3 regions of the Arthrobacter sp. TWP1-1 genome follow, and region 1 is predicted to be linked to each of the others. Evidence: riboswitches for the same ligand, from Rfam matches in the RefSeq annotation. Region 1 holds a riboswitch; each other region holds the start of a gene.
What was found. A riboswitch is a leader RNA that binds a small molecule or an ion and turns the genes downstream of it on or off. The one in region 1 is predicted to bind thiamine pyrophosphate.

Region 2: linked by a shared signal. The riboswitch ahead of thiC (phosphomethylpyrimidine synthase ThiC) and the one ahead of thiD (bifunctional hydroxymethylpyrimidine kinase/phosphomethylpyrimidine kinase) in region 1 are both predicted to bind thiamine pyrophosphate.
Region 3: linked by a shared signal. The riboswitch ahead of ACP7B9_RS10375 (ECF transporter S component) and the one ahead of thiD (bifunctional hydroxymethylpyrimidine kinase/phosphomethylpyrimidine kinase) in region 1 are both predicted to bind thiamine pyrophosphate.

What each region holds. Positions count from the first base shown of each region.
Region 1 covers NZ_JAFCXC010000002.1:655,246-663,213, forward strand. The annotation lists gene ACP7B9_RS06320 (glutamate-5-semialdehyde dehydrogenase) at 1-592, opposite strand, end outside; gene proB (glutamate 5-kinase) at 632-1,783, opposite strand; gene obgE (GTPase ObgE) at 1,798-3,411, opposite strand; gene rpmA (50S ribosomal protein L27) at 3,585-3,842, opposite strand; gene rplU (50S ribosomal protein L21) at 3,900-4,208, opposite strand; gene thiD (bifunctional hydroxymethylpyrimidine kinase/phosphomethylpyrimidine kinase) at 4,604-6,184, opposite strand; TPP riboswitch at 6,174-6,272, opposite strand; gene ACP7B9_RS06350 (Rne/Rng family ribonuclease) at 6,428-7,968, opposite strand, start outside.
Region 2 covers NZ_JAFCXC010000003.1:162,742-170,709, forward strand. The annotation lists gene lepB (signal peptidase I) at 1-365, opposite strand, end outside; gene rplS (50S ribosomal protein L19) at 383-742, opposite strand; gene trmD (tRNA (guanosine(37)-N1)-methyltransferase TrmD) at 1,009-1,806, opposite strand; gene rimM (ribosome maturation factor RimM) at 1,806-2,375, opposite strand; gene ACP7B9_RS07215 (RNA-binding protein) at 2,533-2,775, opposite strand; gene rpsP (30S ribosomal protein S16) at 2,777-3,184, opposite strand; gene ACP7B9_RS07225 (hypothetical protein) at 3,564-4,016, opposite strand; gene ACP7B9_RS07230 (VOC family protein) at 4,073-4,957, opposite strand; gene ACP7B9_RS07235 (GNAT family N-acetyltransferase) at 5,013-5,519, opposite strand; TPP riboswitch at 5,570-5,680, shown strand; gene thiC (phosphomethylpyrimidine synthase ThiC) at 5,677-7,419, shown strand; gene ACP7B9_RS07245 (alpha/beta fold hydrolase) at 7,499-7,968, opposite strand, start outside.
Region 3 covers NZ_JAFCXC010000004.1:358,025-365,992, reverse strand. The annotation lists gene ACP7B9_RS10410 (Na+/H+ antiporter subunit A) at 1-656, shown strand, start outside; gene ACP7B9_RS10405 (Na(+)/H(+) antiporter subunit C) at 653-1,195, shown strand; gene ACP7B9_RS10400 (Na+/H+ antiporter subunit D) at 1,192-2,820, shown strand; gene ACP7B9_RS10395 (Na+/H+ antiporter subunit E) at 2,817-3,458, shown strand; gene ACP7B9_RS10390 (monovalent cation/H+ antiporter complex subunit F) at 3,464-3,730, shown strand; gene mnhG (monovalent cation/H(+) antiporter subunit G) at 3,727-4,089, shown strand; gene ACP7B9_RS10380 (DUF4235 domain-containing protein) at 4,182-4,442, opposite strand; TPP riboswitch at 4,610-4,730, shown strand; gene ACP7B9_RS10375 (ECF transporter S component) at 4,777-5,415, shown strand; gene ACP7B9_RS10370 (ABC transporter ATP-binding protein) at 5,418-6,989, shown strand; gene ACP7B9_RS10365 (energy-coupling factor transporter transmembrane component T family protein) at 6,986-7,783, shown strand; gene ACP7B9_RS10360 (extracellular solute-binding protein) at 7,927-7,968, shown strand, end outside.

The DNA of each region.
Region 1 (7,968 bases):
GGTTGGCGCCTTCGCGCCCATACTCGTCAACAGACTGCACCGCATCGGCCGGCAACCCAACCCGGTCGAGGGCGTCACGAAGAAGACCCAACAGTGCTTTGTTGGTATTGGCCGCGGCAGTGCCGCCGCGCAGAATAACTGCATTGCCGCTCTTAAGCGCTAGACCGGCAATATCAACAGTGACATTGGGGCGGGCCTCGTAGATGGCTGCAACAACACCCATCGGCACGTTGATCTGGCGCATGCGCAATCCATTGGGCAAGGTCTGACCGCGCACAACATTGCCAACAGGATCGGGCAAGGTGGCGAGGTTTTCCAGGGCCGCGGCCAGCCCTTGCATGCGCGCTTTAGTGAGGGTCAGCCGGTCAAGCATCGACGCCGAGGTGCCGTTTTCTCGGCCTGCAGCCACATCTTTGGCGTTGGCGGCAAGTACGGCGTCCTGATTTTCCAGCAAGGACTTGGCCATGGCGCGCAGGCCCTTGTCCTTCCAGGCCCGGTTTGCTCGGGCCATCCGACGGGCTGCCCTGCGGGCACGGTCGGTGATGGCTCGAACCTCGGCAGCTACACTTTGTTCAACAATCTGATCGGTCATGCCTCAAGTCTAAAGCACAACCACAGATCGCGCTGTGAGCTATCCGTTAAGAAGCACCAGATCGTCAACATGGACAACGACGCGCTCAAATTCCCGACCCAATTCCTTGGCTAGGGCCTTGGTGGAGCGTCCCAGCATCTGAGGCAGATCCGAATGCCGGTAGTTGACCAGTCCGTGCGCAAATACCTTGCCCTGCGCGTCGCTGATCTCCACTGCATCACCTGCGTCAAAGTCGCCGGTGACGGCCGTGATTCCTGCGGGAAGCAAGGACTTGTGACGTTCGCTGACGGCCCTGACGGCGCCGTCGTCCAAGACCAAGCGTCCGCGGATGTCGGCTAGGTGGGCCAGCCAGAGCATGCGCACGGGGCGCTTGTTGCCGTTGATGCCGAACCAGGTGCCTACGTCCTCGCCTGCCAGCGCTGCGCCGGCCTGCTCGGTGGAGGTGACGAGGGCGGGGATGCCGGTTTCGGCCGCGATCATTGCGGCCTGGACCTTGGTGGCCATCCCGCCGGTACCGACGCCGGCCTTGCCGGCAGTGCCGATCACGATGCCTTCAAGGTCCTCGGGTGAGTCAACCTGGCTGATCCGCGTTGCACCCTCCGACGGCGGACCGTCGTAGAGGGAGTCAACGTCGGAGAGCAGTATCAGCGCATCGGCCTTGACCAGGTGCGCTACAAGGGCTGCGAGCCTGTCGTTGTCACCAAATCGGATCTCGTGGGTGGCCACAGTGTCATTTTCATTCACAATGGGAACCACGCCAAGGTTCAAAAGCCGTTCCAACGCCCGGTGGGCGTTGACGTACTGATGTCGCCGGGTCAGATCCTCTGCCGTCAGTAGTACCTGCGACGCCGTCACACCATGGGAAAGGAAAGCGCGGTTGTAATGCGCCATCAACAGCCCCTGCCCCACGCTGGCGGCGGCCTGCTGTGTGGCAAGGTCCTTGGGCCTGCGGGTCAGGCCCAAAGGGAGCAGGCCGGCAGAAATGGCTCCCGAAGAGACAAGAATAATCTCGGTTCCGGTCAGGCGTCGCTGCGCCAAAACGTTCACAAGTTTAGTCAGCGCCTCTTCGGAAATGCCACCGGCCACCGAAGTCAACGACGACGATCCCACCTTGACCACGATGCGCGCTGCCGTGGCAATGCCCATGCGTGATTTAAGTGAGATGGCCTCGTCGTTTTCCTGGACTCCCATGGGTTCAACGCCCACTAGTTCTGCGTTGCGTTAGCGTCGTCGGATTCACCTTCAGCAGCCAAATCGGCTTCGATGAATTGAGCCTTCGTGGCCTCGCGGTCGTGGGTCTCTGTCCAGATTCCGGCCTTGCGCTCGGCATCCATCTCGGCACGAACGGCAGCCTTGGCATCGCGGCGATCCTGCTGTTCCTGACGCTTCTGCGAACGCGTAGGACGGTCGCCCAGGTCAAGGAGGCGCAGGTCGGTACCACGGGGTGCGGCGAGGTGCTCGGCGCCACCCATCATGGTGGGCTCCCAGTCGAAGATCATGCCGTTGTCGCCGCCGATGACCACGGTGTCTCCGGGTGTAGCACCGATCCGGAAGAGTTCCTTCTCGACGCCAGCCTTCGCCAGACGGTCGGCAAGGTAGCCGATGGCTTCCTCGTTCTGGAAATCGGTCTGCTCAACCCAACGCTCAGCCTTTTCACCGCGAACGCGGAACAGCGGAGACAGGTTGCGCTCTTCCCGGACAATGGTGAACGTGGTCTCGTTGATGGCGCGGGGGCGCAGGATCACCGGAGTAACCTTGACGGCGACCTCGGCGAGCTCCTTGCGTGCCGCCGTGACAATCTCGGACATGGCATAGCCCAGAGCCTTCAGGCCCTCATGGCTGGCTGCGGACACTTCGAAGACTCGGTAGCCGCGCTTCTCAAGGTCGCCACGGACGAATTCGGCCATGTCGCGGCCGTCGGGAGAATCGACCTTGTTCAAGGCAATCAGGCGGGGGCGGGCATTCAGGGGCACCACTTCGCCATCGGTTCCTGCGAAGCTCATGTCGACGTCGTACTTGTCCAGTTCGCGCTCGATGATAGCTAGGTCGCTAATGGGATCGCGATCAGCCTCTAGGGCTGCACAGTCAAGGACGTGCACAATCGCTGCGCAACGCTCGACGTGGCGCAGGAAGTTGTGGCCAAGGCCCTTACCTTCGCTGGCACCCTCGATGAGTCCGGGGACATCAGCCATGGTGAAGCGGATATCGCCAGCCTGGACTACGCCAAGGTTGGGGATCAAGGTGGTGAAGGGGTAGTCGGCAATCTTGGGCCGGGCCGCGGACATGGCAGCGATGATGCTGGACTTGCCGGCGGACGGGAAGCCAACCAAAGCGATGTCGGCGATGGACTTCAGCTCGAGGACGATGTCCTGGTCTTCTCCGGCGATGCCCAACAGGGCGAAGCCCGGAGCCTTGCGCTTCAGTGAGGAAAGGGCGTTGTTGCCGAGTCCACCCTGGCCACCGGCTGCAGCAACATATTCCGAACCGATGCCAACGAGGTCGGCGAGGACGTTGCCGTCCTTGTCCTTAATGACCGTGCCGTCGGGAACTTCAAGGATCAGGGATTCCCCGTCCTTGCCGTCGCGCCAGTCGCCCATGCCGGGCTGGCCGTTGCCGCCGCGGCGGTGAGGTGCGTGGTGGAAGTCAAGCAAGGTGGTGGTCTGGTCGCTGACTTTGAACGTGACGCTACCGCCGTCGCCGCCCTTACCGCCGTCGGGCCCGCCCAAGGGCTTGAATTTCTCACTGTGAACGGAAACGCAGCCGTGGCCGCCAGTCCCGCCGGATACGTGCAAAACAACCCGGTCAACAAAGCTGGCCACTGAAATCTCCTTGAATAGAACTTGCTACTGCGTACTAATTCTAGTCCGCTACTTAGCGAGCGCCCCGTTTCCGGTCGGCGCTGCTGATGTTGAAAAATGCTGCTGTTGAAATACTTGTGTTAAAAGCCAGTGGAGCGAGCCATGCGGCTCGCTCCACTGGAAAAGCTTCGGTATTAGACCGTAGCTGCAACGATGTTCACAACGCGACGTCCACGACGCGTGCCGAACTCGACTGCGCCTGCGTCCAATGCGAACAGCGTGTCGTCCTTGCCACGGCCGACGCTAACGCCGGGGTGGAAGTGTGTGCCGCGCTGGCGAACGATGATTTCGCCAGCCTTGACAACCTGACCGCCGAAGCGCTTTACGCCCAAGTACTGAGCGTTGGAGTCACGACCGTTGCGAGTGGAACTCGCACCCTTTTTATGTGCCATTTGAAAATGCCTGCCTTTTTACTAAAAGTATCTAAGTGGATCGAACGTCAATGCTTATTAAGCGATTGAGGTGATCTTGACCTTGGACAGTTCCTGACGGTGACCCTGGCGCTTCTTGTAGCCGGTCTTGTTCTTGAACTTCTGGATGACGATCTTCGGTCCACGAAGATCCTCCAACTTCTCAGCCGTAACCTTCACATTAGCCAGGTCCTTCGCGGCTGTGGTGAGCTTGTCACCATCAACCAAGAGCAAAGCGGGCAGCTCAAGCGTGCTGCCAACTCCACCGGGGACGCGGTTCATGGTCACGTGGTCTCCTACGGAAACCTTTTCTTGACGGCCGCCTGCGCGGACAATCGCGTACACCACTGGGGAACTCACTTCTCTCGACGTTTATTACAAAGTTTTTATGCCGGCGCGGATCATATTTGATCCCTGCCAACCGCATGCACCCGCTGTTCAAGAATGAACAAAAACAGGATGCACACTATGTGCCTCAACGCCGTGGACCTCAATGGAGTTCTACCATGAGTGGTTGCCCTAGGTGTTGGCGTAAGCACCGAAGAACAAGAATACGCTAATTCTGGCTTCGGGGGCAAATGAGACTAGTTTCGACTCCCAACACTGCGTCCAAGCAAACATGTTTACTTCGGAAACCCGTGAGGATCGTAGAAACCGTACTCAGCAACTTTAGCGCGCTTGTTGCCGATTTATGACATTTAGGGCCCGGACGCGCCGAATTTGTGCCTCAGAGCTGGGTGTGGTTAATCACTTGACGTCACTGAGGCTGCTTTGACTGCCTCGACGTGGAGGTGTGGTGCCGCAAAGAAGTCAACCTCGTACTGGGCGGAATGGGCAAATGCCTCCCGCATCCGTTGGCGTTCACTGGCCGAACCTCGCCGTGCTGCCGCATCGGTGATGCTAATGGCCTTTTCCGTAGCTTTGGCAAAATCTTCATCCGCATACGTTGCCAGCCAGCTCCCGTAAGGGTGTTCGCCCTCAAAGGCGAGGTAGTCGGCGTGAAGTACGCGCCCAACCTCGGCGTACAGCCAGTAACAGGGCAGAACGGCTGCGACCACTTCGCCGTAGCTGCCGCCGAAGGCAACGGCCTGGAGGTGGTCCACATAGTGTTTTGTCACGGGACCCTGGGGAGAGTCCAGCGGGTATTTGCTGAGCCAGTCGCGGTGCAGGCTCAGCTCCACATCGATGCAGTTCTGCGCCCCTCCTGCCCAAAACTTCTGCTCGGTTTCTGTCGGTGCCAGTGCACTCGCCCGGGCAAGGACCCTGGAGTAGGTGGCCAAGTACTGGGCATCCTGCGCCAGATAGTAGGCGAAGTGGTTACGGCCGAGCGTGCCGGCGGCCAACTCCTTGATAAAGTCCAGCTCGAAGATGGCTGTTCGCTGGGGCGCACAGTCCGCCCACAGTTCCCTGCTAAAGGTTTCGCCGGCAGGAGCGGCACTCCCCCATAAGGCGAATAGGTGATTGATGGGGCCGGCGCCGGAACCGACCTCCAATTCTCCGGCCGATGCCAAGGCGCCGCCGAGCCACTCCTTGGCCCTCCGCACGCTTTCGACCCAATCGCCTGTCTGCGCTTGGAGCGTGGCTACTGCCGCGGAAAGCGAGCAGCCCGTGCCGTGAGTATTGGCGGTTTCTATCCGGGCGCCGTCGAACTCGCGCACCGAGCCGTCGGGCCACACGAGCGCATCGGGGCATTGAGTTCCAGGCAAATGCCCGCCCTTGACCAGAACCATGACGTGATGTTCGGCGGCAAGCGCGCGCCCCTGCTCCACCGCCTCGTGCCAGCTGCTGGCTTCGGCACGGTTCAGCAGGACGGCAAGTTCCGGGAGATTGGGAGTCACCAGATGGGTGAACGTCAGCAGTTCCAGAAACGCCTCGCGTGTTCCCGCCGTCACGAGCGGGTCACCGCTAGTGGCCACCATCACCGGATCCAGTACGACGACGGCGGGACGGGTCCGTGCAAGCCAGTCCCCCACCGCGTTCATCACCGCCGCGTTGCCTAGCATGCCGATCTTCACTGCATCCAAGGCGATATCCGCTGCCACCGCATCGAGTTGCGAGGTGAGGAATGAAGCTGGCGGAATGTGGACGCCCTGCACCCCTTGAGTATTTTGGGCCGTCAATGCTGTGATGGCGGCCATGGCGTAACCACCATGAGCGGAAATGGACTTGATATCAGCCTGGATGCCTGCACCGCCAGAGGGGTCTGAGCCGGCAATGCTCAGGATCCTGGGATGCTTCACGGCAGTTGCCACGTTGACCGAAGGCTCGTGCGCAGTGTCGTGGGCAGGCTCGTGGGCAGCAGGCACTACGGTACTGGTTGTCATGGGACATCCCTTCGCCGGTGCTAACCGGGCAGGTTCAACGGGTATTGTCTCAGCCGGCCCTTGTGGCCTGGCACCCCGTGTCGCATTCCACCCTAGTGCGCACGCGCCTGCTTTAAACAAGCAACCCGCACAAGATGACCCAATAATGCGCCTTTCGGTGCATTGGGACATCGTGTGCGGGTTGCTTGTTCAGGCCAACTAGTTAGTCAAACTAGCCAAGCTAGTCAAACGCAGAAGCGCAGGCTAGAGCTCGGAAGCGGGTACTCCCACGCCAAGGATGATCGGCTCGGAGGCCTTCTTGGCAACCGGCACAACGGGCTTGTCGGCAACAACGCTGCTATGAATCGTGGAGCCCTGCCCGGCAGAAGCCTGAGCTGACGTTTCCACAGCCATGTCGGCTCCGCCCTGTGCGCTACGGGCGCTGCGGTTGCGGCGTCCCCGGCGTGAGCGTGAACGGTTGTTGCCGCCCTCGGCATTCTCACCCTGTGAGGATTCGCGCTGTGAGGATTCGCCCTGTGAAGATACGCGCTGTGAAGATTCACCCTGGCCCGGTGCCACCAGCTGATCCAGCGCCTGGGTCAGATCCGCCAGTGCGGCGGCCTGATCTGCATTGTTGGTGCCGGAGAAATCGCTGCTTTCACTTCGGTGTCCACGGGGCAGCTCAATGGCTTCCCCACCCAAGGTGAGAGTCGCGGCGTCGGCCTCTTCAATGACGGGAGCATGGTTGGGCTCGGCGGCGACGCGCTCCTGGTGCGAAGCGGCGGCCGCAGCGGCAATATTGGCCAGTGCAGCACGTGCCTCGTGAGCCTTCTGCGCCTTGGCAGCGTCAGCAACCTCATCGGCGACAGGAGCCGGTGCGGGCTCAAGCTGCGGTTCGATCTCAGGCTGCTGGCCGCGGTTGCGGTTGCGCTTGCGTTCGCTGCGAGTGGACCGGTTGGCCGTGCGCTCGTTCTCGCGGTTGTCCTGCTTCGGCGCCGCCGGGGCATGGATCTGGGCTACTTCCACAGCGGGGCTGTGGGTGCGGCGGTGCTCCACGGGGATCTCGTGGGTGACCATGCCGCGGCCGGCGCAGGAGGGGCACAGCTCGCCGAAGACTTCCAGCAGACCGGTACCCATGCGCTTACGCGTCATCTGCACCAGACCCAGCGAGGTCACCTCGGCAACCTGGTGCTTGGTCCGGTCACGGCCCAAGCATTCGACGAGACGGCGCAACACCAGATCGCGGTTGGATTCAAGGACCATGTCGATGAAGTCAATGACGATGATGCCGCCGATGTCGCGCAGGCGCAGCTGGCGAACAACTTCCTCGGCAGCTTCAAGGTTGTTCTTCGTGACGGTCTCTTCAAGGTTGCCACCGGATCCGGTGAACTTACCCGTGTTGACGTCAACAACTGTCATGGCTTCGGTGCGGTCAATGACCAGCGAACCACCCGACGGCAGGAAGACCTTGCGCTCAAGGGCCTTGTTGATCTGCTCGTCGATGCGGTGCACGGCGAAGATGTCATCGGGCTTCGTCCACTTTTCCAAGCGGTCAAGCAGATCCGGGGCAACATAGGTTACGTAGGCCTCGATGGTGTCCCAGGCGTCTTCACCGGAAACAACGAGCTTGGAGAAGTCCTCGTTGAAGACGTCGCGGACAACCTTGATGGTCAGGTCAGGCTCGCCGTACAGCATTTCGGGGGCAAGCGTCTTGTGCGAGGAAGCCCGCTCGTTGATGCCTTCCCACTGGGCGCGCAGCCGGTTGATGTCATTCGTGAGCTCTTCTTCGCTGGCACCTTCGGCCG
Region 2 (7,968 bases), on a different contig from region 1:
GTATCGCCGGCGACACCAAGCACGCGCTTGACGTAAACATTGTTGTTGGGCATCAGGCCCAACCATTGACCGGCACCCACGACGCCGTCGACAAAGTCTCCGGCACCAGATTTCAAGGGCGTGAAGGAACCGCGGCCGTCAAAAACAACCACATCCCCACGCTCAATGGGCCTGTTGGTAAAAGCCGTCCGGGAGACCAAAACACGGTCGCCAGTCAGCAACAGCGGCTCCATGGATTCGGAGGGAATGTAGTAAACATCCACCCAGACGTTGCGCACCAACGCCAGGAACACGAAGATCAAGGCCACCGCCAAAAAAACAAAACGCCAGCCCAGTTTCCTGGACTGGCGTTTCGCTTGAGTCAAAGTGCGACTCCCCTTTATTACTTGGTGGGGAGGTTGTCGCGCTTTTCCTTGATCTTGGCAGCCTTGCCGCGCAGGTTACGCATGTAGTACAGCTTGGCGCGGCGAACGTCACCCTTGGTGACAACTTCGATCTTGTCCAGGACCGGGGAGTGTACCGGGAAGGTACGCTCTACACCGACGCCGAAGGAGACCTTACGAACCGTGAAGGTTTCGCGGAGGCCATCGCCGTGGCGACCAAGGACGAAGCCCTTGAATACCTGAACACGGGCGCGGGAACCTTCAATGATGTTCACGTGAACGTTGAGGGTATCGCCGGCGCGGAACTCGGGGATGTCGTTGCGCAGGCTGGCTGCGTCAACGGAATCGAGAAGATGCATTTTTCTCACTCCAGGCAAACGCCACAGGTCATTTACTTTGTGTCACGATTCCCATGGACGGCACGCGGCCAGTCACGGGAATCGAAAGAATTGGACCGGATTCCTAGGATGGAACTCCGGTGTGCCGCTCTGTTGACGAACGCTCCCCCTGTGGCAGGAACGCGCCCAGTAGGCACATCTACTTATTTTGCCATACTCAAAGCCGCCAGACTAATTCATCCGGCAACTTAAGTCATGATGAGCCTTGTATAGACGGGTAGTGGGCACTACTCGCCTTCGCGGCGAACAGCCCTGCCATCGACGACGGCGTACCCCAGTTCCCAGAGAACGTTGCGGTCCGCTTTGCTGAAGTTAGAGACATCCAGTGCTGCAATGAGGTCCGGGCGGCGGTCCGCGGTGCGGCGCAGCTGTAGTTCCTTACGGAACTTGGCAATCTTGCCGTGGTTACCGCTGAGCAAAACATCCGGCACCTCGCGCTCACGCCAGCTGGAGGGCTTGGTGTACACGGGGTACTCCAGGAGACCATCCGAGTGCGATTCCTCGATGAGGGATTCGGGGTTACCCACGACGCCCGGCACCAAACGGCCGATGGCCTCCACCATGGCCAGGACGGCAACCTCGCCACCGTTGAGCACGTAGTCGCCAAGACTGACGGGGCGAACGATGTAGTCGTCGGCAGCCCATTCAAGGACCCGCTCGTCAATGCCTTCGTAGCGCCCACAGGCGAACACGAGGTGTTCGGTCTCGGCCAATTCGTAGGCCAGCGCTTGATTGAAGACCTCACCGGCAGGCGAGGGGACGATCAAGGTGGGCTTCACGCCGTCGGACGCGGGAGATGCTGCGGCGATGTCGGTCAGGGCCTGGGCCCAGGGCTCCGGCTTCATGACCATACCGGCGCCGCCACCATACGGAGTGTCATCGACAGTGCGGTGGCGATCCTGCGTGTAACTGCGCAGGTCATGGACCTTCAGCTCTAGCAAACCCTCGGTGCGGGCCTTGCCAATCAGGCTCAGATCCAGCGGCGCGAGGTATTCGGGGAAGATGCTGACTACATCAAAACGCATTACTCGGGCGATCCTTCCGAGCCATTCAGATCTGCAGCTTCGCCGGACTCATCGCTGGCAGAGATTTCCTTGTTGACGGTGAACAGGCCAGCAGGAGGTGTCAGCAAGACGTAGCCTCCCTCGATGTTCACCTCGGGAACGATCTCATCCACGAAGGGAACCAAAACTTCATCACCCTCATTGTCTTCAACGATGAGCAGGTCCTGCACGGCCAAGGTGCGCAAGCCCGTCACCTTGCCGACCTTCTCCGCGCCGACGCGAACCTCAAGGCCGAGCAATTCGTGTTCATACCAGGCGTCGTCGTCCTCGTCATCTTCTGACTCAAAGAACATGGTGGCGCCACGGAGCAGCTCCGCGTCGTTGCGGGTAGTGGTGCCCTCGAAGCCCAACAAGAGGATGTCCTTGTTCCAGCGGGAGCTCTTCACGGTCAAGGTGCCAAGCGACGCCGGCTCCACCACGAACTCGGAACCGACTGCGAACCGGGAATCGGGGGCGTCGGTGAGGACCAGAACGGTCACTTCACCCTTGATGCCGTGGGGCTTGCCAATTCGGGCAACCTGAACCTGCATGAGTACTCCTAAGTACTGCTGGAATGATGTATTACTTGAAAATTTGGGGAAAAAGTTTGGCCCCGTCACCATTATGGTGCCGGGGCCAAACATTTGGCTTTACTGCTGAAAACTTCCCTGGCGTCCCTGTTGGGGAAGCCAGGTTCTTTGACGCAGGTTAGCGGCGGCGGTCGGTGTCGACAACGTCAACACGTACCGGCTCGCCATTGGCCAAGGCTGCAACCACTGTGCGCAAGGCACGGGCGGTGCGACCCTGACGGCCAATAACCCGGCCCAGATCGTCTTGATGAACTCGCACTTCGAGGGATTCCCCGCGGCGGTTGTTCTTGACGCTCACCTGTACGTCCTCGGGAGAGTCAACAATCCCGCGAACTAGGTGCTCCAGCGCTTCAGCCAACAAACTACTCGGCCTCGGTGCTCTCTGCAGCGTCTTCCGAGTCAGCCTTCTTGGCCTTCTTGGTGATGGCTTCCTTGATTACAACGTTCTTGGCCTCGGGAGCAACGAATGCTACCTTCGGAGCCTTGGTCTTCAAGGTGCCTTCGGCGCCCTTGATTCCCTTGAACTTCTGCCAGTCACCGGTGATCTTCAGGATCTTGGCAACAGGCTCAGACGGCTGAGCGCCGACGGAGAGCCAGTACTGAGCGCGGTCGGTGTTGACCTCGATGAAGGACGGGTTTTCGGTCGGGTGGTACTTACCGATCTCTTCGATGGCACGGCCGTCACGCTTTGAGTGTGAGTCCATAACAACGATGCGGTAGTACGGGGCGCGCATTTTACCAAAGCGCTTAAGGCGAATCTTTACAGCCACTTTTGTGGTTACTCCTGTTTCGAAAAAGGGGCGAATTCCATGTCACGCTCCCGTGGGGCGGGCCGTTCTTCAGAATCCTAAGGACAGGATCATCACACGGAGAGAGGGGCCATGTGGATCGAGTACCTGTTCATTATGCCAGAAAATACCCGATCCGCGCGACGTGTTGCTGACCACGTGTGGCGTGTTGTTGCTCATGCTGGCTCCGAACGCTCGGCACTCCTCGTAAGAGTGACAGCAAAATGACACCGATCCCCCTTTCGGACACCGGGATTTCGGCATCAGGAAGCGGGATCGGTGTCATTTTTCAGGACGGCGCTTGGGCCCACACGCCCGAGGGCCCCGCTGCGAGCTTGCGAGCAGTGGGAGGGCGTGGGGCCTATGAGGCCGAGTAGAAGAACAGGCCCATCTTGGCGTTGCCTTCTGCGGCCGAGAGGGCTGCAGCAGCCATTGCGGTGAGGGCGCGCAGCAGCGGCTCGGTGACCTCGGGCGTTGACTCCATCTCCTCGGCGGCGGCCCATTCGGCAGCCAACTCCACGATGTCTTCGGGATCCTCGGGTGCGTTGAGCTCGGCGAAAACCTCAAGGAGGGCATCCGGCACGGCGAACAGGGTGTCCAGTTCAATGTCAACGAGACTGAGTTCTGCCGCGACACCTGTTGCGTGAACCCTCTTGACGGCAAATTCGCCAAGCACTTCAATCTCAAAATCGCTCAGGCCTGGGGTCGGCAGTACGGGTACATCGATCGATGGCGACTTTCCGGACTCCCGTGCCTTGGCTCGGGCTACTGCCTGATGGTGGTCGGCGATGAAGAACTCAGAGTAATTGGCCACGCACAAGCCTTTCGTGTTGGTGGTCCGGCCCCATCCAGCGCCGGAGCGCCCGCCGACTACTTGGCGGACTGTACAGAATCAACACTAACGCGAATTCGGTTGTTCCACGGATCATTGAACGTGATCTCGGCGCCGGTGTTGGCGACGGCAATGTTGTGGTGAGTCAAACGCTCATGGAGGGATCCGACGTCGTCCTTGCCCGGCAGCTGGATGAGCACCTCACCCAGGCCGAGGGTGTCCTTACGGGGACCGGCGCCGCTGCTGTTCCAGACGTTCATGGCCATGTGGTGGTGGTAGCCGCCAGCGGAAACGAACAAGGCCTGGCCGTGGAAGCCGGAGGTCTTCTCGAAGCCGAGGGTATTGACGTAGAACTGCTCAGCCGTCTTGATGTCGCCAACCTGCAGGTGGACGTGCCCGATATCGGCAGCTGACTGCCGCTGGCCCACAACGGATTCCTCGGTGAGGTGTTGCTGAAGGTAGTGCTGGGGCGACAGGGCCAGGGAGGCCATTTCAACTTCACCGTTCTTCCAGCTCCAGGCATCGCGGGGACGATCCCAGTACAGCTCAATGCCGTTGCCCTCAGGATCGGTGAAGTAAAAAGCCTCGGATACGAGGTGGTCGGCGCTGCCGGCAAAGGCCTGCGGGCTGTACTGGGCTGCGGTTGCCACGGTGGCGGCAAGGGACGCTTGGTCGTTGAAAAGCAGCGCAGTGTGGAACAGTCCGGCTTCGCCGCGTCCGGGAATGTGCAGGCCACCGGCGGGCTGCAGATGCACCAGCGGAGTGCTGCCGCGGCCCAGGTACTGGCCACCATCGGCTTCGGCAACGATATCGAGCCCGAGCGCCTTCTGGTAATAGTTGCTCATCATCGTCATGTCACCAACCTTGAGCATCACGGTGCCCATCGTAAGGTCGGCGGAAAGAAGGTCGTTCTGTGCAGTCATGATGTCTCCAAGGTTTGTTGTACTCATATAGTAGCAAACTACTTGAAGCTTCAAGTTATTCCGGAGCGGTTAGTTTTATTTTCATGACGATGCGCCTGCCCACGATATCCAGGGCGGTCTCCTGTTCCCGCCGCTTGGCCAGCCCAGGAGTCCACTCCCCGTGTGGAAGCTCACTAAATCCACAACTGACATAAAAGGGTGCATTGAAGGGAACATCGGTAAAGGTGCACAAGGTCATGGAATGAAAACCCGCCTCGAGGGCCCATGCCTTGGCCGCGCTGACCAGGGACCGGCCGATCCCCTGCCGCGCATACTCCGGGCTGACAGCCAACTGCTCCACATGCGCCTGACCGTCCACGATTTCCAACCGGATAAAGCCCGCCGGTGGCCGCCCAGCAACCATAATGTGAAACGCCGCCGCGTACTCGGCCGGTAGTGCCGGCGGCGGAAACTCAGAAATGTTCATGGGCGGATCCAGCGTTTCAAAGGCAGCGTCGGCCTCGGCCTCGATGGAGGGCAACAGCGCGAACTCACTCAGTGCGGCAGGACGGATTTCAAGCATGCACCGATCCTACGGCTTGACAGCGGCCCCCGTTGATCGTGTAGCTTCGACTCTGACCACACGGGAGCCCCGAAGCAGGGGCTGAGACATGGGCTGAAGCTGCCCTGGACCGTTGAACCTGTCCGGGTAATGCCGGCGAAGGAAGTGAGTTTCACCCATGAGTTTCACCGAACAAAGCCCTGCCCACACGCTTTCTTACCTCAAGGACGAACAGCACGGGCTAAGCGTTCCGGTAACATCCATTTCACTGGACGACTCGGCACCGGGGCGCCCAAATCCACCCATTCAGGTGTACCGCACCGCGGGGCCGGGCAGCGACCCGGTCCGCGGGCTGCCGCCCTTGCGGGATCCCTGGATCAAGGATCGGGAGGACACCGAAAATTACCAAGGGCGCGGGCGTGAACTGCTCGACGACGGCCGCTCGGCCCAGCGGCGCGGCGCAGCATCCGCGGAATGGCAAGGCACGCAACGCACTCCCTTGCGATCCCTGGCAGGGCGCACGGTGACCCAAATGCACTACGCAAGGGCCGGCGTCGTCACTGCCGAAATGAGGTTCGTGGCGCTGCGCGAAAATTGCTCCGTGGAGCTCGTTCGCAGCGAGCTGGCGGCCGGCCGGGCCATCATTCCCAGCAACATCAACCACCCCGAATCCGAACCCATGATCATTGGCAAGGCGTTCCTGGTGAAGATCAATGCGAACATCGGTAATTCGGCCGTCACGAGCTCCATTGCCGAAGAGGTGGACAAGCTGCAGTGGGCCACACTGTGGGGTGCTGACACCGTCATGGACCTTTCAACCGGCGATGACATTCACACGACGCGTGAATGGATCATCCGCAATTCGCCGGTTCCCATTGGCACCGTGCCCATTTATCAGGCGTTGGAAAAGGTCAATGGTGAAGCCCACAACCTCACATGGGAAATTTTCCGCGACACCGTGATCGAACAGTGTGAGCAGGGCGTGGACTACATGACCATCCACGCCGGAGTGCTGCTCCGCTATGTCCCGCTCACGGCCAACCGGGTGACCGGCATTGTCTCCCGCGGTGGATCCATCATGGCCGGATGGTGCCTTGCCCACCATCAAGAGAATTTCCTCTACACGCACTTTGATGAGCTGTGCGAAATTTTTGCCCGCTACGACGTCGCGTTCTCCCTGGGCGATGGCTTGCGTCCCGGCTCAACGGCCGACGCCAATGACGCTGCCCAATTTGCCGAGCTGGATACCCTGGCCGAACTGACGAAGCGGGCTTGGCGCTACGACGTCCAGGTCATGGTGGAGGGGCCGGGCCACGTCCCGTTCCACCTTGTCCGCGAGAACGTTGAGCGGCAGCAAGAGCTCTGCGATGGCGCGCCGTTTTATACATTGGGGCCGCTCGTCACTGACATTGCGCCGGGTTATGACCACATCACGTCCGCGATCGGCGCGACCGAAATTGCCCGGTACGGTACGGCAATGCTGTGTTATGTGACGCCCAAGGAACACCTGGGATTGCCTAACAAGGATGACGTCAAGACCGGTGTCATCACCTACAAGATCGCTGCCCACGCGGCCGATATGGCCAAGGGGCATCCCGGCGCCCGGGACCGCGACGACGCATTGTCTAAGGCCCGCTTTGAATTCCGCTGGCGCGATCAGTTCTCGTTGTCATTGGATCCTGCCACGGCCGAGGCCTTCCACGACGAGACGCTCCCTGCAGAACCTGCAAAGACCGCGCATTTTTGTTCCATGTGCGGTCCGAAGTTTTGCTCCATGAAGATCAGCCAAGACATCAGGGATACCTATGGAACGGCCGCGCAACAAGAGAACATAGTTGGCGGCATGGCGAGCAAGAGTGCAGAATTCCTGGCCGCCGGAGCCAAGGTGTACCTGCCTGAATTGGTGGTCCCCCGGAGCTAAATGCGCTGCGATAGACGCGCTGCGTCAGGCGCTGGCAGCGTTGGGGGCTGCCAGCGTCAGGCGTCAGGCGCTAGCGGTGTCAGGCGTGCAGGGCGTCTTCCTGGGCGGCAACAAACGCGGAGATCATCTCCGCGCCCTGGGGGTTGTCATGCGGGCGGTGGCCACCGGGGGCCACCCGGTGGACGGCCCCTGTTGTGGTGAGATACTCCGCGATCTCCTCATAGAGGGGCTCCCAGCCACCGGTCAGCACCAGCGTCGGAACTCCGGGAACAATATGCAACGGGGCTTCCCACTGAGGCGCCTGCAGGTGGATGCGTGCTGCGATCCTGGCCGAAGACTCGGCCGGGACCGGCCGCACCACACCTGCGGCACCGGGGCTGTATCCGGCCCGGCCGGGCCCAGCCATGGAAGCTGTCACTCGTCGGAATTCCGCAGAGAAGGCCATATCCGACAGTTCCGCGCTGCGGGCAAACAGTGGCTCAACGTACTCGCGGTACGCGGCGGTGGCCGGGAGTTCGGCCGTGAGAGACAGCAGCGCCGGCTCCACCA
Region 3 (7,968 bases), on a different contig from region 1:
TTGTCCGCGGCCGCGGGAACCGACTGCCACGGGCCGAAACGGTTGCGTCCGGTAGCGTTGGAAAGCTCCGTATGGATTCTTCCCACGCCACCGTCAAGATCGCCGAACGGTTCACCCAATCATCAGGTAACCCGTGGCTGGTGGCTGGGCGCACGCTGGCTCCAGAGCGCCGCTCCATCATCATTGAGGTTGTCACGCGGCTGGTCTTCCATAGCATCATTGTTATTTCCATCTACCTCCTGTTGGCAGGTCACAATGCCACCGGCGGAGGCTTTGCCGGGGGGCTTGTGGCCGGGCTGGCGCTGACTATTCGCTACCTGGCGGGTGGGCGTTTTGAGTTGGCCGAGGCAACCCGGATCTCAGCGGGAACGTTGCTGGGTGTCGGTTTGGCGCTTGCAGCCCTGACGGGCGTGGGCCCGCTGTTTCTCGGCGGGGACGTCTTCCAAAGCGCCATTATCGCCTTTGATCTGCACATCTTTGGGCACGTGAAATTTGTGACCTCCACGCTCTTTGATATTGGCGTTTATCTAGTGGTGGTCGGCCTGGTGGTTGATGTCCTGCGCAGCCTGGGTTCTGAGATTGACCAACACGAAGAAGACGGGACCGGCGGCACCGAGCTGATCGAGGACGACGAGCCACTGGAGGTGGGACGATGAGCGTGAATCTCACCTTATTGCTGGTCATGGGAGTGCTCTACGCGGTGGGTATTTATCTCCTGCTCGAGCGAAGCCTGACCCGCGTCTTGCTGGGCCTGATGCTACTGGCCAACGCAACGAATCTGCTGCTGTTAACAACTGGCGGCTACGCCGGACTGGCGCCGATCTTCAACAAAGATATTCCGCCCACGGAATTTAACGACCCCCTTCCGCAGGCCTTCATTCTGACCTCCATTGTGATCTCCTTTGCTGTCACGGCCTTCATGCTGAGTTTGATTTACCGCTCCTGGCTGCTGAGTAATGCCGACCACATCCAAGTGGATATGGAAGATATTCGCGTTGCCAAGCAGGAAATCTACGACGACGAGGAAGACTCGGAAATTGCCGTGGAAATCTCCGACTTCCACGAAAACGATCAACCGCTCGCGAAGCGGGAAACCGTTCCTGGCATTGGCCCCAAAAGAATAGTGGCTGCGCATGGATCAACAATCAGTGAAAACGGTGTCCACCCAGTGACGCCCGAGGAGAACAAGGAATGAACGTCGCCAGTATGGCCCCGCTTGCCGTAGTCCTGCCTTTTTTCGGGGCGGCTCTTGCGTTCGTCCTGATCAAACACCCACGCGCCCAGCGCCGGGTGAGCCTCGGCACCCTGACCATCACCTTGCTCCTGGAGGTCTGGGTCCTCGCCAGCGTTTGGCAGTCCGGACCCATCGCGGTCCAGTTGGGCGGTTGGGCGCCTCCCTTCGGCATCGTCATGGTGGCCGACCAGTTCTCGTCCCTGCTGCTGGTCGTCTCATCGGCCGTCAGCTTGGCCGTCCTTGCCTACGCCACGGGGCAGGGTGCGGCCGACGGCGAAGAAGGCGGGCCGGTCTCGGTATTCCACCCCACCTACCTGATCCTCGTAGCCGGTGTCTCCAACGCCTTCCTTGCTGGTGACCTGTTCAATCTTTATGTTGGCTTTGAGATCCTACTGACAGCCAGTTATGTGCTCATGACGCTCGGTGGCACCGGATCACGCATCCGGGCCGGCATTACCTATGTGGTTGTCAGCGTGGTTTCTTCGCTACTGTTCCTGATCGCCATCGCCATGGTTTACGGAGCCACAGGCACGGTGACCCTTGCCGACTTGGCCGTGAAACTTGGCGAGCTCGATCCAGGGACGCAGAACCTGCTGCATGTGTTGTTGCTCGTGGCGTTTGGCATCAAAGCGGCCGTCTTCCCTCTTTCCTTCTGGCTCCCTGACTCTTACCCCACGGCGCCAGCGCCGGTCACGGCCGTGTTTGCCGGGTTGCTAACCAAGGTCGGCGTCTATGCCATTGTCCGAACGGAAACCCTGCTCTTTCCCACAGATGACTTCAACTCGGCGCTGCTAATAGTTGCTTTGCTGACAATGATCGTGGGAATTCTCGGCGCCCTGGCTCAGACAGACATCAAGCGAATGCTTTCCTTCACCTTGGTGAGCCACATCGGGTACATGATCTTCGGCGTCGCTCTTTCATCGGTGTTGGGGCTTGCCGCAACCATCTTTTACGTCATCCACCACATCACCATCCAAACCAGCTTGTTCATGGTGACGGGTCTGATTGAACGCCGGGGTGGTAATTCTTCCATCACGCGATTGGGTGGGCTGGCGAAGTTGTCGCCCGTTCTGGGGGTCCTGTACTTCATCCCGGCCATGAACCTTGCCGGCATTCCGCCGTTCTCGGGTTTCATTGGCAAACTGGGGTTGCTGCAGGCTGGGGTGGCCGATGGTTCACCACTGGCCTACGCCGTTGTGGTGGGTGGCGTGGTGGCCAGCCTGCTCACGCTGTTGGCCATGGCCCGCGTGTGGAACCGCGTGTTCTGGCGTAGTACGGTCGACGCCGAGGATCCAGATCCCGTGCTGCTGGCCACCGCGCCGGATTCATCGGGTGCACCGAGCATGCGTGCGCTGCGTACCAGCAAGTATGTAGATGCCACCGAGGGACGTTTTTCTGGAGAAAACGAGGTTCCGATCCTGCCAAAGATGATGGTGTACTCCACCATGGGGCTGGTGGTTCTGGGACTTGCCTTGACCTTCTTCGCCGGGCCGCTTCTTGACCTCAGTCAGGAAGCCGCCACCGACATGCTTGCGCGCACACCGTACATCGAGGCCGTTATGGGCAGTGGGGTGGGCACGCCATGAGCCAATCAACACATGAAACGAAGGACAGGCGCAAGCCTAAGTTCCTGCAGAAACTACCACTGCTGGTGTGGCTGGTGGTGGTGTGGGGTGCCCTGTGGCAGGACTTTAGTGCCGGGAATCTGCTCTTCGGGGCATTGATCGCCCTTGCCGTCTCCCAGATTTTCTACCTGCCGCCCATTGAATTGAGTGGCCGTTTCAACGTGCTGCGCGCAGTGACACTCGCGCTGTGGTTCGTCAAGGAAGTCACGGTTGCCAGCTTCCAGGTGCTGTTCTGGGCGCTGATCAAGGGGCCACGAATTCGCAATGCCGTGATTGCGGTTCCATTGCGCAGCCCCTCGGATCTGCTCATGACAGCCGTTGGACACGTGCTTTCACTCATTCCGGGGTCGCTGGTGGTGGAGGTCGACAGGGGATGCGCCACCCTTTATATCCACGCCATGAACACCCCCACGCCCGAGTCCGTGGACAAGGTTCGTAGCGGCATTCAAAACATCGAAGCCAGGCTGATCCAGGTCATGGGGACAAAAGAAGAGCTGGCCATGGTTAAAGCCGAGAAAACAGGAGCATCCATGGTCACCTATGCGGACCAGATGCGGTCCGGAAGCACTGCGGCCGGTACGTCCAAGGGGGTGCACTAACAGCCATGGATATTGTTGTCATCGTTGTTGCCACGATACTTTCCCTCGCCTCGGCCGGCACGATCTACCGAATCGCCAAGGGGCCCTCACTGCTTGACCGCGTGATTGCGGCCGATGTTCTGCTGGCGATTTTCGGAGCCGCGCTAGCCACGGAGATGGCCATGAATCAACACACCGACAATCTTGCCCTGCTGGTGGTGTTGACGGTGATTGGCTTCATTGGATCTGTCACAGTTGCCCGCTTCGTGGCGCACAAGAAGGAGGACGGATGAACACTTTTCTCAATGTCCTGACGGCCATCGCCTTGCTGTTGGGGGCCTTGATGAGTCTTGCGGCGGCGATTGGATTGCTGCGCTTTCCAGACCTGATGAGTCGCATGCACGCGGCCACCAAGCCCCAGGTTTTGGGGCTGCTGTTGATGCTAACCGCCATTGGCCTGCAAATGCGCTCGTGGAGTTTGCTGCCGATCTTGCTGGTTGCGTGGCTTTTCCAGCTGCTCACCGTGCCCGTGTCGGCCCATATGGTGGGCCGTGCCGGCTACCGCACCAAGCACCGGCGCCCGGAACTGCTCAGTGTGGACGAGCTCGATCAGGTGGTAGCCGCCGTTATCGAGGACGACGCGCGGAAGTAGTTCAGCGCGCAACCCAGGACGGCGCAACCCTTGCCAGCACGCAAAAGGCCCCGTCCGGCGTCGTACGACGCACCGGACGGGGCCTCACCTGCTTAGACTTCTTCGGGGTGCTTGTTGAAGCGGGCGATTGCCTTTTGGGTGGTGCGCCCAGCAACGGTCTGGATAATGGCCGCCACCACGGAGGAGACCAGCGCAAATATTAGCGCCGAGCGGAGGCTGTTCTCCAGATCCGCTCCGTCCTTGGGCGGCTTATTGCCGGTACTTTTCTCCCAGACCGTGTCTACGAGCTTGCTGGCAACAAACCCGGCACCCAGGCTCACTCCGGTTCCGAGCAATTTGAAAACAATATTCATGAAGGACTCCTTACGTGTTCGGTGCGGTCCGCAATCGGCGGAAACCCTATGGCCAGCCTAACGCGTTCAAGCGGCGCGGCAAACGAGGCTTGCTGCAGACTGCGGCCGCTCATGACGCAGGACATTAGTTCCCGGGTCAGGGCTGGATGTAAACTGGAGCCGCAATTCAAACACGACAGGGGAGCGTCATCCTTATTCCTAAGGATCCGGCGCTGAGAGTGCGGTTCGCCGCAGACCCTCGAACCTGCTCCGGCTAGTACCGGCGAAGGGAGTCGAGTTCTCTTCGGTTGCGCGGAAATACCGCCGCAGCCGCCCCTCCTGAAAAGGAGGAAACATGAGCAAGTCATTCGCGGGCGAAAACGCCGCGCAACAAAAGAGCACGCAAGAAGTCCGTAAGTCCACGTGGCGCGTGGTCGACATCGTTGTGGTCTCGGTTCTCGGCGTTGCCGTGGGCGTCATTTTCTGGCTCTGGTCAGCCGGGTACGGGATTATCAGCGCCATCACGGTCGCCTTTCCGCCGTTGGGCGCCCTGTACGGTGGCGGCTGGCTGATTGCCGGCGTCCTCGGCGCCTTGGTCATCCGCAAGCCCGGAGCCGCCCTCTACTGCGAGATGATCGCGGCCATCGTTGAAAGTCTGCTGGGAACACACTTTGGCTTCACCGTGCTGCTGTCCGGCCTAGTGCAGGGTCTCGGTGCCGAGTTGGCATTTGCCGCTTTCCGCTACCGCAAGTTCACGCTCCCCGTGGCACTGCTGGCCGGCGCCCTTGCCGGATTGGCTATGGGCCTCAATGACAGCATTGTCTACAACGCACCGTGGGCCTTTGAATGGAAGGCCGTCTACGTTGTCCTCGCCATGATTTCCGGTGCCGTCATTGCCGGCCTGCTCTCCTGGCTTGCTGTGCGCGGACTGGCCCGCACGGGCGCACTGGCGAGCTTGCCATCGCGCGGCGCCGCCACCGAACGCGCGGTGTAGCCATGGGTTCGGCGCAACATCACGCCACGGCGCACCTTGGTGCGCCGGCGCGGATCAGCGCCAAGGGCTGGGGATGGCAGCATTCGGGCCGCACCGGCCGTGCCGTCCACGATCTTGATCTGGAGATTGCGCCGGGGGAGCGGGTCCTGCTGTTGGGCCCTTCCGGGGCCGGCAAGTCCACGCTGCTCCATGCCCTTGCGGGCGTGCTGGGCGATGACGAGGACGCCAACGAATCCGGTGAACTGCTCATCGACGGCCGTCCGGTAGCGGAATCCCGAGGTCGGGCCGGCCTGATGCAGCAGGATCCGGATGCGCAAGTTGTACTCTCGCGCATCGGCGACGACGTGGCCTTCGGCGCGGAGAACCTGTCCGTGCCGCGCGATGAAATCTGGCGCCGGGTCAGCGCAGCGCTCGAGTCCGTTGGGCTGAACCTTCCTCTGGATCATCCAAGTTCGGCCCTGTCCGGCGGGCAAAAGCAGCGCCTTGGGCTGGCAGGAATGCTGGCCATGCGTCCCGGGCTGCTGTTGCTGGACGAGCCCACGGCCAATCTTGATCCCGCGGGCGTCATTGAGGTGCGCGATGCTGTGCGCCGCAGCCTGGATGAAACCGGAGCAACCTTGGTGGTGGTGGAGCACCGGGTCTCCGTGTGGCTCGATGTCGTCGACAGGATCGTCGTTCTTGCCCCTGCCCGGATGGGTGAGCCCGGCGGAATTCTCTTCGACGGTCCGCCCGCAACCGTCATGGCGCAGAGCCGTGAGCTGTTGGCGGCGGCTGGGATCTGGGTGCCGGGGTACATCCCCGCTGTCCGGCCAAGGAGTTCTCCCGCCTTGGATGCGTACGACGCCGGCAATCACCTATTGCTGGAGGCGTCGGCTCTTGCTGTCTCCCGCACCAAGGGACGGCGGCGTCACCCTGTGGTTCCGGCCGCCGTCGTACCTTCTGTCCAGGTGCGGGCAGGCGAGGCGTTGAGCGTGACCGGGCCGAACGGGTCCGGCAAGTCAACGCTGGCGCTGACCCTTGCCGGATTGTTGGCGCCGGCGGCAGGCGAATTGGTGGCTCTACCGGGGCTTGCCCGTGGGGCGGGACCTCAGCCGCTGAAGTGGCGCGGCCTGGAGTTGATCAGCCGGATCGGTACGGTTTTTCAGGAACCCGAACATCAATTTGTTGCCAACAGTGTCCGTGCAGAGCTGCTGTTTGCGCCGAAGCTTTTGGGTCATGGCGGCGACGCCGTGGATGATTTGCTGGTCCGTTTGCGGCTTGACCATCTGGCCGATGCGAACCCGTTCACGCTCTCCGGAGGGGAGAAACGGCGGCTATCCGTGGCAACAGTCTTGGCCGCCAGCCCGCAGCTGCTGATCCTGGACGAGCCAACCTTTGGCCAGGATGCCAACACCTGGGCAGAACTGGCCTCGCTCCTAACGGAACTCTTGGATGCCGGAACGGCCGTTGTCTCCGTGACGCACGACGCTGCCTTTAGCGCTGTGCTGGGCGGGAATCGCTTGGTTCTCGGTGAGAAGGAAACTGACGCAGAAATTCGAAAAATCGGTGTCCCTGTGAAGGCGGTGCGGCGATGAGTGTAGACATTGTTGCCACGCCTCGATCAACGGCCTGGCTGGCGGGGGCCAACCCGCTCGCCAAGCTGGGTGCTGGGATGGCCGTAACCCTCGTGTTGTTGATCAGCGTGGATTGGGTTTCGGCAACTGTGGCACTGGTGCTTGAATGCGCTTTGCTGCCGTTGGCCGGCTTGGGTGCACGCATGTTGTTGATGCGGGGCTGGCCGATCTTAATTGCGGCCGTGGTGGGAGGCTATGGGACGGCGCTGTTGGCCCCAAAAACCGGCGAACTATTGCTTGCCCTGGGGCCGGTAACGTTCACCACGGGATCATTGGAAGCCGGTGTTGCCATCGCCCTGCGTGGGCTGGCCATTGCCTTGCCCGGGATCATTGTGCTGGCCTCGACGGACCCCACTGATTTGGCTGACGCGTTGGCTCAAAAGCTGCGCCTGCCGCACCGTTTTGTCCTTGGGGCGCTCGCCGCGATGCGGCTGGTTGGCCTGCTCGTTGCCGAGTGGCAAACGCTCGGCATGGCCCGCCGCGCGCGCGGGGTGGGTGGCGAGCCCGGCCTATTCCGAGGCGTCAAGGCTCAGCTGGGCCAGGCCATGGCGTTGCTCGTACAAGCCGTCCGGCGCGCCACGCGGCTCGCCGTCACCATGGAGGCCAAGGGTTTCGGTGCGGGACCACGCACCTGGGCGCGGGAATCCACCTTTTCTCGCCAGGACCTCTGGGTCGGTGCCGGGGGAGTGGTGATTGCGGCGGTGTCGGTGATGGCCGCCGTCGTACTTGGTACGTGGAATCCGACGTTTGGCTAACCTTCTCTCAGGAGGTCATCGGCAAGGGGCGGGCCGCAGCTGGTTCCGTACGTAGGTGAATTGTGATGCGCCTCATGCTTGACATGCGTCAGGCGCGTCTGCCATGCTTCCTAACACGAGTTAGGTAGTTGCAAGGAGGCAACATGAGTGACGTATCAAGACGCCTGATGCTGGGTCTGCTCGGC